DNA from 4 places in the Modestobacter sp. VKM Ac-2983 genome. Region 1 is predicted to be linked to each of the others. Evidence: predicted binding sites of a transcription regulator. Region 1 holds the regulator's gene; each other region holds the start of a gene.

Region 1 (4,207 bases):
CGTCGAGGAGGCGCACGAGGCGACCGGGACCCGGTTGACCGCGCGTGTCGACGCCGGCCTGGCCGCCCAGCTCGACGGCTTCAGCACACCTGCTGCCGAGGCCTGATCGAGGCTCCACCGCTCCCCGACGCGTGGACGTGTGCGTCGGACCCGTGAGCAGGCTCGTCGGATCACGAGCAGGTCACGGCGCCCCGGTACCGTGAAGCGGTGACCAGGGGAGCGGTGGACCGGCCGGCGGCCACCGGAGGCCGACCGGCTGCACCGGTCATCGGGGTGGGCCGGCCGCCGTGGTGGCTGCTCGTCCTCGCCGCCCTCGTCACCGTCGGGGTGACCGTCAACCTGCTCGGCCGCGGGTGGTTGGAGCGGATGGACCTGCGGGTCTCCGAGGTGACCAGCGTCTGGGCGCTCCGGGACTCCTGGGCCTACTGGCCGATCTGGGTCGTCACCCAGATCGGCGGGCGGGTGACGATCCTCGTCGTCCTGGCCGGCCTGGTCGGCTGGTTGGCCGTGCGGCAACGGACGCTGGTGCCCCTGGTCCGGGTGGTCGTCGCGCTGGCCCTGCTCACCACCGTGGTCTACGCGTTCAAGTGGGGCACCGGTCGCACGGCCCCGGCGTTCCCCGGGTCGTTCTTCCACCTGGACGGGGCCAGCTACCCGTCGGGGCACGTGGCGAACGCCGTCCTGATGTGGGGGGTGGCCCGGTGGCAGGCCGTGGAGTTCGGCCTGCCCCCAGCAGTGCAGCGGGCCACCTGGGTGCTCAGCGTGCTGGGGCCGGTGGCAACAGGTGTGGCCATGGTGGCGCTGGACTTCCACTGGGTCACCGATGCCGTGGTCGGGCTGTCGGTCGGGCTCCTGCTGTTGGGCGTGGTTCACGGACTCGACGCTGTCGGACTGCCACGCTGGGTTCGTGCCAGAGCCGGCCGATCGCAGGCGTAGCCGCGCCCCCCGCCGCAGGGCGGCCGGCGCCGTCCTCGGCGCGCCCGTCGGCCTGCTGGTCGCGTTGGTCCCCGCCGGGTCGGCGGCCGCCGACGACGCTGTCGCCTCCTTCGGCGAGCCGGTCACCCGGTGCGAGATCACCGATCCGCGGCTCCCTGAGCTCTCCGGCCTGGCCAGCGCCGGCGAGGCGATGCTCGCGATGAACGACGGCGGCGACCGCGCCGAGGTGCTCGTGCTCGACGGGGCCTGCACGGTGGGTGAGGTGCGCACCGCGGAGGTCGACCCTTACGACCCCGAGGACCTCGCCCTCGCCGCGGACGGCACCATCTGGTTGGCCGACATCGGGGACAACGCGCAGAGTCGCGAGACGGTCGCGCTGATCGGCCTCCGTCCCGACGGGACCACCGTGCTGAGCAGGTTGACCTACCCCGACGGCCCGCACGACGCGGAGGCGCTGCTGCTCGCGCCCGACGGCACCCCGTACCTGGTGACCAAGGAGGTGCTCGGCGCCAGCTCGGTGTACCGGCCCGATGCGCCCCTCGCCGACGGGGCCACCGTGCCGATGAGCAAGGTGGCCGGGCTCGGGTTCACGTTGACCGGCACGCCGGGCGGTCCCGTGGGCCGGGCCGGACAGTTGCTGGTCACCGGTGGCGCGGTGTCGGCCGACGGCTCACGGATCGCCCTGCGCACCTACACCGACGCCTACGTCTGGCCGCTGAGCGGTTCGGACGTCGCCGGGGCGTTGGCCGGCCCCCCGGTGCGCGTGCCGCTGCCGGAGGCCCCGCAGGGCGAGGCCATCGCCTTCGCGGCCAACGACCGGGACCTGCTCGTCGCCGGGGAGGGGCTGCCCGGGGCGGTGACCCTGGTGCCGGCCGCCGGTGACCTGGCGGCGCCGCCACCGGCGGCGGCCACCGAGGCCGCTGCCGGGTCGCTGGCGACGGCCGGTGGGGTGGCCCCGCTCACCGCCGGCGTCATCGCCGCAGTCGCGGCCACCGTGCTGGTGTGGATCGGCGGCAAGATCCGGCGGCGCCCGGCCTGATCAGCGTCTGGCTCGCTCACCAGCCGGATCGCATGACGACTCGGCCGGATGACGAGCCGAGTTCGATGAGCGCCGGGCCGCACGGCGAGCCCGGCGCCCCGGTAGAACTCAGACCCGGCGCAGCACGGTGACGACCCGGCCGAGGACCGTGGCGTCATCGCCCGGGATCGGCTCGTACGCGGCGTTGTGTGGCAGCAGCCACACGTGCCCGTCGCGCCGCTTGTAGGTCTTCACCGTTGCCTCGCCGTCGATCATCGCGGCGACGATCTCGCCGTTCTCCGCGGTCGGCTGCTGCCGGACGACGACCCAGTCGCCGTCACAGATCGCCGCATCGACCATCGAGTCACCCGCCACCTTCAGCATGAAGAGGGTGCCGTCGCCGACCAGTTCCCGGGGGAGCGGGAAGACGTCCTCGACGGCCTGCTCGGCCAGCACCGGACCACCGGCGGCGATCCGCCCGACGAGGGGCACGTAGGTGGGTCGGGGAGCCGAGGCGTCGTCGACACCGCTGCCCGCTCCGGATCCGGCCAGTGCTGCGGCGGCGTCGTTCGTCGCCGTGGCGGTGCTGTCGCCGGGCAGGCGCACGTCGAGGGCGCGGGGTCGGTTCGGGTCACGGCGCAGCCACCCCTTGCGCTGCAGCACCGACAGCTGGTGGGCCACCGACGAGGCGGAGGAGAGGCCGACCGCCTCCCCGATCTCACGCACCGAGGGCGGGTAGCCACGGCGCTCGATGGAGTCACGGATGACCTCGAGCACCCGCCGCTGCCGCTGGGTCAGACCGTCGCCGTCCGCGGCCCGGTCGGGGAACTCCCGCACCGCGGCTCCCGCCCCCGCGACGGTCGTCGGTGCTGCGCCGTCGGCGGGTGCCGAGTCGGCGGCTCCACGCCGCGAAGGGCTCTTGCCGCCGCGCGCCTTCGGGCCGTCGACCGCCATGTGTCCTCCTCGTCCGGCTGCCTGGGCAGCAGTTCCCGGTGGCGCCCTGCCGTGCCGACAGCCGTGTCACCACGGCGAGCCGGACCGTGGACGCCGTCCTCGATCGCCTCGGAACCGTATCGCCTCGGACGCTCGTGTTCAAACAGGTGTTCGAAGAAGTCGTCGTGTCGGCGTGTTCCTGTCGGGGGTGTGCGGTAGACATCGCACACACGTTCGAATCGAACGTGCGTTCGATGAGCCCGGTACCGAGACACCTGGAGCACCCCGATGGCCATCCCGCAGCTCGAGCGCCCCGTCGCCACCCCGGCCTCGTTGGCGGTCGTGCTCCCGTTCCCGGGGGCTGGTCAGGTGGCGCCCTCGCCCCGCCCGCCGGTGCAGGGTCCGCCCGTGCGGCTGTCGCGGGCGCCTCGCCCGGCACTGCCGGTGGTGCTCCGGCGTGACGTCGGGCGCGCCGAGGCGCGTGCGGGCCGCCGGGTCGGTGTCGTGGACGGTGGCTCGGCCGGTCGCGGCGGTCGCGTGCGGCAGGCAGGCGGCGGGGTGTCGGTGGGTTGGGGTGACCCGGCACCGCTGCGCCTGACCCGGCGCGGGCGGCGGGTGATCGCCGGGCTGTCCATCGCCTTCGGGGTGTCCGTCGCCGCGGCGACGATCGCGATCGAGTCCGGCGGCGCCGGAGGGGGCCTGGAGCTGGCCGGCTCGGCGACGATCGTCGTCCGGTCCGGGGACACCCTGTGGTCCATCGCCGGTGAGATCGCCCCGGAGGAGGACCGGCGCGCCGTCGTCGACGCGCTCCTCGACGTGAACGGCCTCTCCGACGTCGACCTCGTCCCCGGCCAGGTGCTCGAGCTGCCCTGATCGGGCTGCGTGGTGCAGGTGTGCACCACGGCGGGTGGTGAGGGTGGCGGCCGCCCGTCGTCCCTGAGTGCTCCGGCTCGGCCGCCTCCAGGGCGCCCGTGCCTTGGTGGGGCAGGGCTGTTCCGGCGGCGATGGCTGTGGCGAGAGGGGTCCCGAGGGGCGTCCGGGGCAGTTGCGGAAGACGACACGCACCCCGGGGCTTGCACACCTGTGGGGGTGGTCGTACGGTTCCACCACAACATCTAGTAGTTACAGAGCTGTAAGCCCCATCCACAGCCGTTCCACACGTTCTCCCCGGCGCATCCACCGGATGTCCCCGGCGCAGTCCACAGCACGGCCATCGGGTCGGGGTCCGGTCACGGTGTCACGTCGCCGCGACGAGAGCCCTCGCGACACCTCGGGAAGGAGGAGATCGGGATGCGCTGCCCCTTCTGCCACAACCCCGAC
Region 2 (4,207 bases), on a different contig from region 1:
CACCATCGCCGAGGGGCAATGGCAGGCGTGGGACACCACACAGAGCACCGGCGGGCGCGCCGGGGGCTGGTGGACCCCGAGCATCCAGCCGTTCAGCTCCGCGACGCCCGGCTCGAACGGCACGCCCACGACCCTGGCCACGCTGGTCGAGCACTTCGGTGCGGCAACGACGATCACCGGGTTCGCGGTGAACACCGGGCGGAGCAACGCAGGCCTGGAGGCCTACGTGGACGGCATCGGCATCACGGTGGGCGGCGAGACGACGACGTACGACGTCGAGCCACGGGTGTTCACCAAGGCGGACTGCAAGGACGGCGGCTGGGCCACGGAGTTCGAGCCCGGCCAGTTCGCCAACCAGGGCCAGTGCGTGAGCTCCTTCGCGTCGAAGGCCAAGACCGGCGAGGAGTAAGGCCGGCAAGGCCTACGGCCGGCAAGGAGCAGGGGCCGGCGAGGAGCAGGGGCCGGCAAGGACCAGCGACAGCCTGCGGACCCCGCCGTCCTTCCGACGGCGGGGTCCGCGACGCGCACTCTCACTGCTACAGGGCTGGGCCGATGGGGATCTGGGTGTCGTCGGGGCGGTAGGTGCGCCATCGCCCACCGGGATCCCGCTCCACCCGGAACCCGTGGTGGACCTTCGTGTGGTGCCGTTCGCACAACAACGCTGAGTTCTGCAGCGACGTCTCACCGCCGTGCAGCCAGTGGATCAGGTGGTGGACGTCGCACCACCACGACGGAGCACCGCAGCCGGCGAACACGCAGGACTTGTCCCGCCGTTCGACTGCTTTACGTAGCCCGGGGGTGACCACCCGGTGGTCCCGACCGAGGTCGAGCGGGACGCCGTCGGGGCCCATCACGATCCGGGAGATGCTGCCGTCACAGGCCAGGTAACGGGCCCGCGCCGCGGAGATCGTCGCCCCGAAGCCCATCTCCCCCGCACCGGCACCGGTCGCCGGGTCGACCAGGTCATCCAGGTCGACGCCCACCACCACGTGCGGCTTCACCGTCCGCAAGACCGGCAGGTTCCCCGAGGCCAACTGGTTGTCAGCCAACTGCACGAACGCATCGGCGTCCTGCTGCGACCGCGTCCGCTCATCACCCTTCGGGCGGTCGGCCTGCACGATCGACTCGATCGCCGCCTGCACCTTCTCCCCGCCCACCGCATCCAGCTCCAACCGGCCGGTCACACTCCCATCGGCGTGCTTGACCATCGTGAACCGACGACCCTCCGTCGGGTCCGGCTCCGGACCGTCGGGATCCAGGGCGTTGTCGAAGGCTTGCACCGCAGCCACCAGCGACTCGTGCGGGGACTCCGTGGCCACCTGCGCCCAGACCTGGTCGAAGGCACCCAGGTCGATGCCCTGCTCCTCGGCCCGCGCGACCTCGCGGGGGCCGATCTTCTCCGCCACCACGTTCACCTGCGCGGCCGTGATCTGCCCGCCAGCGAACCCGGCCGCCAAGGCCGGGAAGTGCTCCAGCACCCGTCCGGACCGCACGACCCGGGACGCCTCCGTCTGCGACAACCGTGCATGCCCGATCAACCACGACCGCATCGACTTCAACCCGTCGTACTCCGCAGCCTGCGTCAGCTCTGCGTGCCGCACCGTGCGGGTCAGCTCCGCAGCGACCCGATTGCCGAGCTGCACCAGCAACGTCGTCCGGTCCAACACGGCGCCATCCGTCAACCCATGCAGGTCCTCGGCCGCAAGGGCGTCCAGAGCCGACTGCAACTCGCTCATGACACCTCCCGACCGGTTCGAACGCTTGTACGAATCCTACCGCCGAGCAAGGGCTCCCACAACACGAATCCCCAGGTCAGGCGCTTGTCCACAGATCACCCTGACCCCTTGCCGCGAGCCGGTCCGACACACCAGCGCGCCGCTCGAACTCCACATCGGTCGACGAGCCAGCAGCCCACGCCGGTCTCCCCGGCCCCGACCGGACTCCGACGTCCGGCGTCACGACAACGCCCGACGTCGGCGTGATGCGCCGAGCACGCAGCGTGCACACCCGCCGATGCGGCCCAAATCGATTCCCGGGAGGGGACGGTCGATCCGAGCCGTCGTTGCACGCACCACCCTCCGGCGTTGCCCGACGTCACGTCGGCGAGTCGCCCGAGTCGCCCGGGCGTGTTGCGGCCCCACGGGGTGTCGGAACCGCAACAGGCGGCACTTTGTGACGAATCCATGACGGCCCTACCGTCATCCGCGCCCGCCGGCCCCTGAGTCACCACGCACGGTGACACCGGCGAGCACCGCCGAACCGGGCACCCGCTGCGACGTCGCAGCGAACGCCCGGACCGGGGACCCACCGCAGTTCTGGGGTGAAGTGCGACGGCACGCGAGTGTCGGAGCACCGGGCGAGTTCCCCGCCCGAACCCGTCAGCTAACTCGGTAGGCGGTTGAGGAGAACAAGGAGAACCCGTCGTCCATGACGACCACTCGCACGTCCCCTGCCCGTCGTCCCTCCCGCTCCGGTCGCCGGGCACTGATCGCGCTGTTCGCCAGCGCCGGCGTCGCCCTCACCCCGATGGCCGCCCAGGCCTCCGTCGGTGGCGGTGGCGCGCCCGCCGCAGCACCCGTCGCAGCTGCGGCCGCTCCGGTCGCGGCACCGAACGCAGCTGCCCAGATCATCGTCGACACCGCACTCGCCCAGCAGGGCAAGCCCTACGTGTGGGCCGGCGCCGGTCCCAACGTCTACGACTGCTCCGGGCTGACCCAGTACTCCTACGCGGCCGCCGGCATCACGCTGCCGCACTCCTCCCGCATGCAGTCGACGATGGGCGTCCCGGTGGCCCGCGCCGACCTGCAGCCCGGTGACCTGGTCTTCTTCTACGACCCGGTGGGTCACGTCGGCATCTACATCGGCAACGGGCTGATGGTGCACGCGCCGACCGCAGGGGACGTCGTCCGGACCATCAACGTCGACACCATGTGGGGCTACAACTCCGCGCGTCGTCTGGTCTGACGTCGCCGGGGGTGTTGCGACCCCGTGACGATCGGCGGTGCCTCTTGCCTCGCGCCTCCTCGACCGCGACGTTGGGACGTGCGAGGTAGCGAGTCCCGGCCCCGTACGGCCCGGTCGCCCGCAGGGGCGGCCGACGAACTGCCGGAGGGTGTGGCGCAGTGCCGCGCCACACCCTTCCGCAGCTGGTCAGGGCACCAGACACGAGAGGAACCTCACCGATGCTCACGTTGACCCCCCAGGCAGCAACCGCGATCCGCGGGATCCTCGACCAGTCCGAGACCCCCGAGCAGGGCGGCCTGCGGATCGCCAACGACCCGACCGCCCAGTCGCTCGCGCTGAGCCTGGCCGCCGTGCCGGCCGAGGACGACCAGGTGCTGGACCAGTCCGGCGCCCGGGTGTTCCTGGACGAGAAGGCCGCGACGGTCCTCGACGACAAGGTCCTGGACGCGCAGCCCGACCCGACCGGCAAGGTCCAGTTCGGGATCGCCGAGTCCGGCGTCTGAGCTCCCGGCACGACCGCGTCCGCCCCGTTCCGGTCCGCCGGAGCGGGGCGGACGTCGTCTGCGGCCCCGACGTACGCGAACGCCCCGCTCTCCCGAGGGAGGACGGGGCGTTCGTCGGTCCGGAGGGGTCGGGGGCATGAGCCCGGCCGGCTCCGTGGGGATCAGCCGAGCAGCGGCTCCCCGTCACGGACGAGCTGCCAGTTCTCGACGTAGAAGTCGGCCGGGTCGATCACGCTGCGCTCCTGCGCCCATTCGATGAGCAGCTGACGGATCTCCAGCTGCTCGTTGTAGACCACCGGCGCCGTCGAGACGTGCGGGAAGCCGCCACCGCCGGAGCGCCGGTAGTTGTTCACCGCCACCACGAACCGGGCGTCGTCGGCCACCGACACACCGTCGATCTCCAGCCGGGTGACCCGCTCCCCGACCGGGCGGGAGACGTCCAGGTCGTAGTCGACGCCGGAGAGCACGTCGTAGTTGTAGTCCGGCGTCCCGTCGGCGTTGGTGATCGTCTCGGGGTCGACCTCCCCGGTGGCCGGCACCTGGGTGAAGTAGCTCGCCGACTCCTCCAGGTAGTCCCGCACCTGGGCGCCGGTCATCTCCACCGCCTCCAGGGTGTTGTCGAAGACGTAGAGCCCGGCGATGTCCCGGATGGTGACCTCGCCCTCCGGGAAGACCGCCTCCCGGCTGAACGGTGCGGCGATCGACAGCACCGGCAGGTCGGCCCGCTCGGTGCCCTCGAG
Region 3 (4,207 bases), on a different contig from region 1:
TCCGCGGTCACCTCACCGGCCTCCTGCTCGGCCTGGCGCAGTTCCGCCTCGAGCTCGCCGATCCGCGCGCGCAGCTGCTCCTGCCGCGTGCTGAGCCCCGCCAGCTGTTCCCGCTCCCGCTCCGCGTCCGCCTGGGCGTCGGCGGCGGCGGTCTCGGCGTCGGCCAGCTCCTCCCGCGCACCGGCCAGCTGCCGCTCCGCGGCGCGTTGCCGCCGGTCCTCCCCCGGCGCGCGGTCGCCGCGGGTGGCCGGGGCCGGTGCGTCGTCCTCCCCCTGCGGGAGGGTGGCCACCGAGCCCTGCACGTCGGCCGTCCCGACGCCGGAGTAGGACAGCGGCGACGTGAGCCGGCCGGACAGCGTCGCGCGTCCGGCGTCCTCGTCGGCGACCGCCGCGCGCAAGGTGTCCTGGACCTGACCGGCGACCGAGTCGCTCACCGGCCGGCCCAGCTCCTTCGCCAGCGAGCGGGCCTGCCGGGTCAGCGCCAGCACCACGGCACGGCGCTGCCGGGTGAGCTCCTTCAGCTGGTCGCCCTCGAGGTCGCGTTGCGCCTCGCGGAGGTCGGCCCCGAGGTCGACGAGCTGGCGGAGCTCGTCGGGCTGCCGCCGCACGAGCGTGTTGACCACCCAGGCCGCGGTCGTCGGCTTCCGCAGCCCGCCGATCTCCTCCGCCAGCTCCCGGTCGCCCTGGGCCCGCGCCTCCTTGCGCCGCGCGTCGCGTGCGGCGATGAACTCGTCCGGCGGCAACCCGTACAGCTCGTCCGCGACGTCGGAGAGCCTCACCTCGTCGGCCTCCCGTCCCTCGCGACTGCACGTGCTCGATGCTCCCGGTCCGCTGCCCCGGGGCGGCGTCGGGAAACCACCTCGGTCCCCTCGCCGTGGCCGGCGTCGCGACCGGCCCCTGATCCGGAGTGCGCCGGACCAGGCGACTGCGGTGGCCGGGCCACCCTGGCGGCCGGCAACCCTGGCGGCCGGGAACCTCTGACGGCCGGCAACTCTGGCTGCCGGCCAACTCCGGTAGCCAGGCAACTCGGGTAGCCGGACAACTCCGGTAGCCGGACAACTCCGGTAGCCGGGCGACGTGACGGCTGCACGCGCGCACCGGCAGCCGGACACGGTGGGACCGTGGCCGGCTGCCGGGACCGGGCCGATCAGTGCGCCAGTGCTCCGATGAGGATCTCGGTGCCGTCGGGGCGGTAGGTGCGCCATCGCCCGCTGGGATCTCGTTCGACCCGGAATCCGTGGTGGACCTTGGTGTGGTGCCGTTCGCACAGCAACGCTGAGTTCTGCAGCGACGTCTCACCGCCGTGCAGCCAGTGGATCAGGTGGTGGACGTCGCACCACCAGCTCGGGGCGCCGCAGCCGGCGAACACGCAGCTCTTGTCCCGCCGTTCCACTGCCTTGCGCAGCCCGGGGGTGACCACCCGGTGATCCCTCCCGAGGTCGAGGGGCACGCCGTCGGGGCCCATCACGATCCGGGAGATGCTGCCGTCACAGGCCAGGTAACGGGCCCGCGCCGCGGAGATCGTCGCCCCGAACCCCAGCTCCCCCGCCCCGGCACCGGTAGCCGGGTCGACCAGGTCATCCAGGTCGACGCCCACCACCACATGCGGCTTCACCGTCCGCAAGACCGGCAGATTCCCCGAGGCCAACTGGTTGTCAGCCAACTGCACGAACGCATCGGCGTCCTGCTGCGACCGCGTCCGCTCATCACCCTTCGGGCGGTCGGCCTGCACGATCGACTCGATCGCCGCCTGCACCTTCTCCCCACCGACGGCATCCAGCTCCAACCGGCCGGTGACAGTCCCATCGGCGTGCTTGACCATCGTGAACCGACGGCCCTCGGTCGGATCGGGCTCCGGACCGTCGGGGTCCAAGGCGTTCTCGAAGGCCTGCACCGCAGCCACCAGCGACTCGTGCGGGGACTCCGTGGCCACCTGCGCCCAGACCTGGTCGAAGGCACCCAGGTCGATGCCCTGCTCCTCGGCCCGCGCGACCTCGCGGGGGCCGATCTTCTCCGCCACCACGTTCACCTGCGCCGCCGTGATCTGCCCGCCAGCGAACCCGGCCGCCAAGGCCGGGAAGTGCTCCAGCACCCGCCCCGACCGCACGATCCGCGACGCCTCCGTCTGCGTCAACCGCGCATGCCCGATCAACCACGACCGCATCGACTTCAACCCGTCGTACTCCGCAGCCTGCATCAGCTCTGCGTGCCGCACCGTGCGGGTCAACTCCGCAGCGACCCGATTGCCGAGCTGCACCAGCAACGTCGTCCGGTCCAACACAGCGCCATCCGTCAACCCATGCAGGTCCTCGGCCGCCAGGGCGTCCAGAGCCGACTGCAACTCGCTCATGACACCTCCCGACCGGTTCGAACGTGTGTACGAATGATATCGGCACCAAGCCACTGATACAACTCGAATCCGCAGGTCAGACGCTTGTCCACAGATTTCCCTAGGACCTTGACAGACCGCCAGGGCGCACTGGTCGGACCGCTGCGGAGAGCCCGAGAACGACCCGCACGACCGTCCGGCCACCGCCCGATGTCGAGAACGCGCAGCCGGTTCCGTCCCTGGGGTGTCCGCGGCCACGATGGGCCGCACCCGCACCGAGGAGAGCCACCATGGCCAAGTACCTGATGCTCAAGCACTACCGCAGCACCTCGAAGTCGCTCGATTGCGCGCCGATGGACCAGTGGACGCCGGACGAGGTCTCGGCGCACATCCAGTACATGCGTGACTTCGGGGCGAAGCTCACCGAGACCGGCGAGTTCGTCGACGCCCAGGGCGTCGCGCAAGAGGGCACGTGGGTCCGGTACGACGGCGAAGGTCGGCCGCCGGTCACCGACGGGCCGTTCGCCGAGACCAAGGACCTCATCGCCGGGTGGATGGTGATCGACGTGGACAGCTACGAGCGCGCGGTCGAGCTGGCCGGGGAGCTGTCGGCGGCTCCCGGGCCGGGCGGCGAGCCGATCCGGGAGTGGCTGGAGCTGCGGCCGGTCATGTCCGAGCCGCCGACCGTCACGGAGTGAGCCCACCCGTGGACGAGGTGCTGCTGCGCAGCGTCGTCCCGGGCGTGATCGGCGTCCTCGTCCGCCGCGGAGCCGACTTCGCGGCGGCCGAGGACGCCGTCCAGGACGCGCTGGTCGAGGCGGTGCGCAGCTGGCCGGCCGACCCGCCGCGGGACCCGCCCGCCTGGCTGGTGACCGTGGCCTGGCGCCGGTTCCTCGACGCGACCCGGTCGGAGGCCGCCCGCCGCGGGCGCGAGGAGCTGGTCGACGAGGAGCCAGCACCGGGCCCGGTGCCGTCGGCCGACGACACGCTGCGGCTGTACTTCCTGAGCGCGTACCCCTCGCTGACGCCGTCGTCGGCGGTGGCGCTGACGCTGCGCGCCGTCGGCGGGCTGACCACCCGCCAGATCGCCGCGGCCTACCTGGTGCCCGAGGCGACGATGGCCCAGCGGATCAGCCGGGCGAAGCGCACCGTGTCCGGCGTCCGCTTCGACGAGCCCGGCGACGTCGCCACCGTGCTGCGCGTCCTCTACCTGGTGTTCAACGAGGGCTACTCCGGGGACGTCGACCTGGCTGCGGAGGCGATCCGGTTGACCCGGCAGCTCGCGGCCGCCGTCGACCACCCGGAGGTGGCGGGGCTGCTCGCCCTGATGCTGCTCCACCACGCCCGACGCGCCGCGCGGACCGCGCCCGACGGCAGCCTGGTGCCCCTCGCCGAGCAGGACCGCCGCCAGTGGGACCCCGCGCTGATCAGCGAGGGGGTCGACGTCCTGCAGGCCGCCCTGGTCCGGGACCAGCTGGGCGAGTACCAGGCCCAGGCCGCGATCGCGGCGCTGCACGCCGACGCGCGGTCGGCCGCGGAGACCGACTGGGTGCAGGTCGTGGAGTGGTACGACGAGCTGGTCCGGCTGACCGGCAGCCCGGTCGTGCGGCTCAACCGAGCGGTCGCCGTCGGCGAGGCCGACGGTCCACGCGCCGGCCTGGCGGCGCTCGCCCAGCTGGACGACGCACTCCCCCGCCACCGTGCCGTAGCCGCCTACCTGCACGAGAAAGACGGCGACCGGACGACGGCGGCGCGGCTCTACGCCGAGGCGGCCGCCCTGGCGGGCAACGCAGCCGAGCGCGACCACCTGACCCGCCAGGCGGCCCGACTCAACTCCCGCTGACGGCCGGGCCGATGACTTCCCGGTCATCCCGGAGT
Region 4 (4,207 bases), on a different contig from region 1:
CTGGACGACCGGGGCTGGAGCGAGTCGGGAGAATGGGACACGTGCTCGGTGGCCGAGGTGGTCGACACGTCGCGCGTGGTGGTCGGGCCGGACGAGCCGTTCGGCGGCCGATCGCAGCAGGACATGGCCGCCGACCACTGGCGGACACTGGCGGGCACCGCCCGAGCCCAGGGAGTCGCCGTCGACGCGACCGAGCTCAGCCGACTGCCGCACGACGTGGTGCTCGGCCGACGGCTGCTCGCCCGCCTCAGCCGCACCTGACGGGGACTCCGCCCAACACCCGGCATCGCCGGGCGCCCCCGGTGGGCGATCCCAGGGGAGACAGCTCGGCCCGCGGCGCGGCAGGGTGGGTGCATGGCGCACGCACCACGGACCCCCACCGGCCGAGCGCTCGCGGCGCTCGGTCTGGCCGCCGTCTCTGCGTGGGCCGCGTTCGTAGTGATCGAGATCCTCACCGTGCCCGAGCCCGGGGCATCCTCGGTGGACGCGCTGGCCACCCGGACAGCGTCGGCGCTCGACCAGCGGGACGCCGATGCACTCCAGGCTCTCCTCGTGGGTGACGCCCCCGGTGACTACGCCGAACAGCTCCTCGCCGGATTCCCCAGCACCCGCAGCGGACCGGAGGGCGTGGTCAGCGACTCGGCCCGGGGCGAGGTCATCGTCGTGCGCGCCCCAGCCGGCAGCGGTACCTGTCTCGCCTGGCAGGTGGTCCACGAGGACGGCCGACACCTCCTCGGCATCGTGCCCCCGCTCGACGGCTGCTGACGGGAGCGCCGGCGCGCCCACGGACCACCACCGGCCGGGACCGTACGGACGGTGCGCCTCAGCGGATCAGTGGTCCGATGAGGATCTCGGTGTCGTCGGGGCGGTAGGTGCGCCATCGGCCGCCGGGATCTCGCTCGACCCGGAATCCGTGGTGGACCTTGGTGTGGTGCCGTTCGCACAACAACGCTGAGTTCTCGAGGTTGGTCTCACCGCCGTGCAGCCAGTGGATCAGGTGGTGGACATCGCACCACCACGACGGAGCACCGCAGCCGGCGAACACGCAGGACTTGTCCCGGCGTTCCACCGCCTTGCGCAGGCCCGGGGTGACCACCCGGTGATCCCGGCCGAGATCGAGGGGAACCCCGTCGGGGCCCATCACGATCCGGGAGATGCTGCCGTCACAGGCCAGGTACCGGGCCCGGGCCGCGGAGATCGTCGCCCCGAACCCCATCTCCCCGGCACCGGCACCGGTCGCCGGGTCGACCAGGTCCTCCAGGTCGATGCCCACGACCACGTGCGGCTTCACCGTCCGCAGGACCGGCAGGTTGCCGGCCGCCAGCTGGTTGTCACACAGCTGCACGAACGCATCGGCGTCCTGCTGCGACCGGGTCCGCTCATCACCCTTCGGGCGGTCGGCCTGCACGATCGACTCGAGCGCCGCCTGCACCTTCTCCCCACCGGCGGCATCGAGCTCCAACCGGCCGGTGACGGTGCCATCGGCGTGCTTGACCATCGTGAACCGCCGGCCCTCGGTCGGGTCCGGCTCCGGCCCGTCGGGATCGAGGGCGTTCTCGAAGGCCTGCACCGCAGCGGCCAGCGAGTCGTGCGGGGACTCCGTGGCCACCTGCGCCCAGACCTGGTCGAAGGCACCCAGGTCGATGCCCTGCTCCTCCGCCTGGGCGACCTCGCGGGGGCCGATCTTCTCCGCCACCACGTTCACCTGCGCCGCCGTGATCTGCCCGTCGGCGAACCCGGCCGTTAAGGCCGGGAAGTGCTCCAGCACCCGCCCCGACCGCACGACCCGCGACGCCTCCGTCTGCGACAACCGCGCATGCCCGATCAACCACGACCGGATCGACTTCAACCCGTCGCACTCCGCAGCCTGCGTCAGCTCTGCGTGCCGCACCGTGCGGGTCAACTCCGCCGCGACCCGATTCTGCAGCGCCACCAGCACGGCCACCCGGTCCAACGCAGCCCCGTCGCTCCACCCGTGCAGATCCTCGGCCGCCAGGGCGTCCAGAGCCGACTGCAACTCGCTCATGACACCTCCCGACCGGTTCGAACGTATGTACGAACACTACCGCCGAAGAAGGGCACTCACAACGCGAGTGCCCAGTTCAGCGGCCTGTCCACAGATCGCCGCACGCTCTTGACACACCACCCGGGAGGGCGTCGAAGAGAGTCCCCGGCTGCGGACTCTGTCCACTCGCCCGGTGCCGCAGTGGAGAATGCGGCGCATGACCCACGTGCTGGACCCGAACGCGCTGGCCGACACCAGCAGCGGAACGGGCACCCTGCCCGACCCGTTCGCCGACGTCACCCGCTCGAACGACGCCTTCCGCGCGTTCCTGCACGGCCTGCCCGGCGTCGACCAGGTCGGGGCCGAGGCCCGGGCCAAGGTGCTCGGCACCCGGTCGATCAAGACGACCGCCAAGGCGTGGGCGATCGACACGGCGATCTCGATGGTCGACCTGACCACGCTGGAGGGCTCGGACACCCCGGGCAAGGTCCGCAGCCTGGCCGCCAAGGCCCGCCGTCCCGACCCGACCGACCCGAGCTGCCCGGCCGTCGCCGCGGTCTGCGTCTACGGCGACCTGGCCGGCGTCGCCAAGGAGGCGCTGGCCGGCACCGGCATCAACGTCGCCGCCGTGGCCACCGCCTTCCCCAGCGGCCGGGCCAGCCGGGAGGTCAAGCTCGCCGACGTCCGGGACGCCGTCGCGAACGGTGCCGACGAGATCGACATGGTCATCGACCGCGGCGCCTTCCTGACCGGCCGCTACCTCGACGTCTTCGAGGAGATCGTCGCGGTCAAGGAGGCCTGTGGGTCCGCGCACCTCAAGGTGATCCTGGAGACCGGCGAACTGGTCACCCTCGACGCCGTCCGCCGCGCCTCCTGGCTGGCAATGCTGGCCGGCGGCGACTTCATCAAGACCTCCACCGGCAAGGTCTCCCCCGCCGCCACCCTGCCGGTCTGCCTGGTGATGCTGGAGGCCGTCCGCGACTTCCGCGCCGCCACCGGCCGCCAGGTCGGGGTCAAGCCCGCCGGGGGCATCCGGACCACGAAGGACGCCGTCAAGCACCTGGTGCTGATCAACGAGACCGTCGGCTCGGACTGGCTGTCCCCCGACTGGTTCCGCTTCGGCGCCTCCAGCCTGCTCAACGACCTGCTCCTGCAGCGCCAGAAGCTCCGCACCGGCCACTACTCCGGCCCCGACCACGTGAGCGTGGACTGATGACCAGCCTGTTCGAGTACGCGCCCGCACCCGAGTCCCGGTCGATCGTCGACATCCGGCCCAGCTACGGGCTGTTCGTCGACGGCGAGTTCACCGACGGCACCGGCACGCCGCTGAAGACGGTCAACCCGGCCACCGAGGAGGTGCTCAGCGAGGTCGCGACCGGCAGCGAGGACGACGTCGACCGCGCCGTGCGCGCCGCCCGCCGGGCGTTCGTCAAGACCTGGGGCCCGATGCGCCCGGCCGACCGCGGCAAGTACCTGTTCCGCATCGCCCGGCTGCTGCAGGAGCGGGCCCGGGAGTTCGCCGTCCTCGAGACCCTGGACAACGGCAAGCCGATCCGGGAGTCCCGGGACGTCGACGTCCCGCTGGCCGCGGCGCACTTCTTCTACCACGCGGGCTGGGCCGACAAGCTCGAGCACGCGGGCCTCGGGCCGGCCCCGCGCCCGCTGGGTGTGGCCGGGCAGGTGATCCCGTGGAACTTCCCGCTGCTGATGCTGGCGTGGAAGGTCGCCCCGGCGCTGGCCACCGGCAACACCGTCGTCCTCAAGCCAGCCGAGACGACCCCACTGACCGCGCTGCTGTTCGCCGAGGTCTGCCAGCAGGCCGACCTGCCGCCGGGCGTGGTGAACATCGTGACCGGCGCCGGGGAGACCGGCCGCGCGGTGATCAGCCACCCGGACGTCGACAAGGTCGCGTTCACCGGCTCCACCGAGGTCGGCCGCTCCATCGCCCGCACGGTCGCCGGCACCGAGAAGCGGCTCACCCTGGAGCTGGGCGGCAAGGCGGCGAACATCGTCTTCGACGACGCCCCGATCGACCAGGCCGTCGAGGGCATCGTCCGCGGCATCTTCTTCAACCAGGGCCACGTCTGCTGCGCCGGCTCCCGGCTGCTGGTGCAGGAGTCGGTGCACGACGACGTCGTCGCCGCCCTGCAGCGGCGGATCGGCACGCTGCGGGTCGGTGACCCGATGGACAAGAACACCGAC

What was found. Region 1 encodes LexA, which represses DNA repair genes until DNA is damaged. Its sites were predicted from a motif close to TCGAACANNTGTTCGA; they were not measured.
Region 2: O2W18_RS07355 (HNH endonuclease signature motif containing protein) is a predicted target of LexA. The motif match lies at 1,754-1,769, and genes of this name have one in related genera.
Region 3: O2W18_RS04980 (HNH endonuclease signature motif containing protein) is a predicted target of LexA. The motif match lies at 2,368-2,383, and genes of this name have one in related genera.
Region 4: O2W18_RS15105 (HNH endonuclease signature motif containing protein) is a predicted target of LexA. The motif match lies at 2,044-2,059, and genes of this name have one in related genera.

Annotation. Positions count from the first base shown of each region.
Region 1 covers NZ_JAPVBK010000007.1:61,743-65,949, forward strand. The annotation lists gene hflX (GTPase HflX) at 1-106, shown strand, start outside; gene O2W18_RS21360 (phosphatase PAP2 family protein) at 208-936, shown strand; gene O2W18_RS21365 (hypothetical protein) at 908-1,975, shown strand; gene lexA (transcriptional repressor LexA) at 2,084-2,908, opposite strand; gene O2W18_RS21375 (LysM peptidoglycan-binding domain-containing protein) at 3,176-3,760, shown strand; gene nrdR (transcriptional regulator NrdR) at 4,178-4,207, shown strand, end outside.
Region 2 covers NZ_JAPVBK010000002.1:183,177-187,383, reverse strand. The annotation lists gene O2W18_RS07360 (hypothetical protein) at 1-409, shown strand, start outside; gene O2W18_RS07355 (HNH endonuclease signature motif containing protein) at 537-1,736, opposite strand; cyclic di-AMP (ydaO/yuaA leader) riboswitch at 2,267-2,411, shown strand; gene O2W18_RS07350 (C40 family peptidase) at 2,428-2,964, shown strand; gene O2W18_RS07345 (HesB/IscA family protein) at 3,183-3,467, shown strand; gene O2W18_RS07340 (bifunctional metallophosphatase/5'-nucleotidase) at 3,629-4,207, opposite strand, start outside.
Region 3 covers NZ_JAPVBK010000001.1:1,038,067-1,042,273, reverse strand. The annotation lists gene O2W18_RS04985 (hypothetical protein) at 1-779, opposite strand, end outside; gene O2W18_RS04980 (HNH endonuclease signature motif containing protein) at 1,148-2,350, opposite strand; gene O2W18_RS04975 (YciI family protein) at 2,620-3,027, shown strand; gene O2W18_RS04970 (RNA polymerase sigma factor) at 3,024-4,172, shown strand.
Region 4 covers NZ_JAPVBK010000003.1:645,029-649,235, reverse strand. The annotation lists gene O2W18_RS15115 (hypothetical protein) at 1-261, shown strand, start outside; gene O2W18_RS15110 (hypothetical protein) at 355-765, shown strand; gene O2W18_RS15105 (HNH endonuclease signature motif containing protein) at 824-2,026, opposite strand; gene deoC (deoxyribose-phosphate aldolase) at 2,223-3,218, shown strand; gene O2W18_RS15095 (aldehyde dehydrogenase family protein) at 3,218-4,207, shown strand, end outside.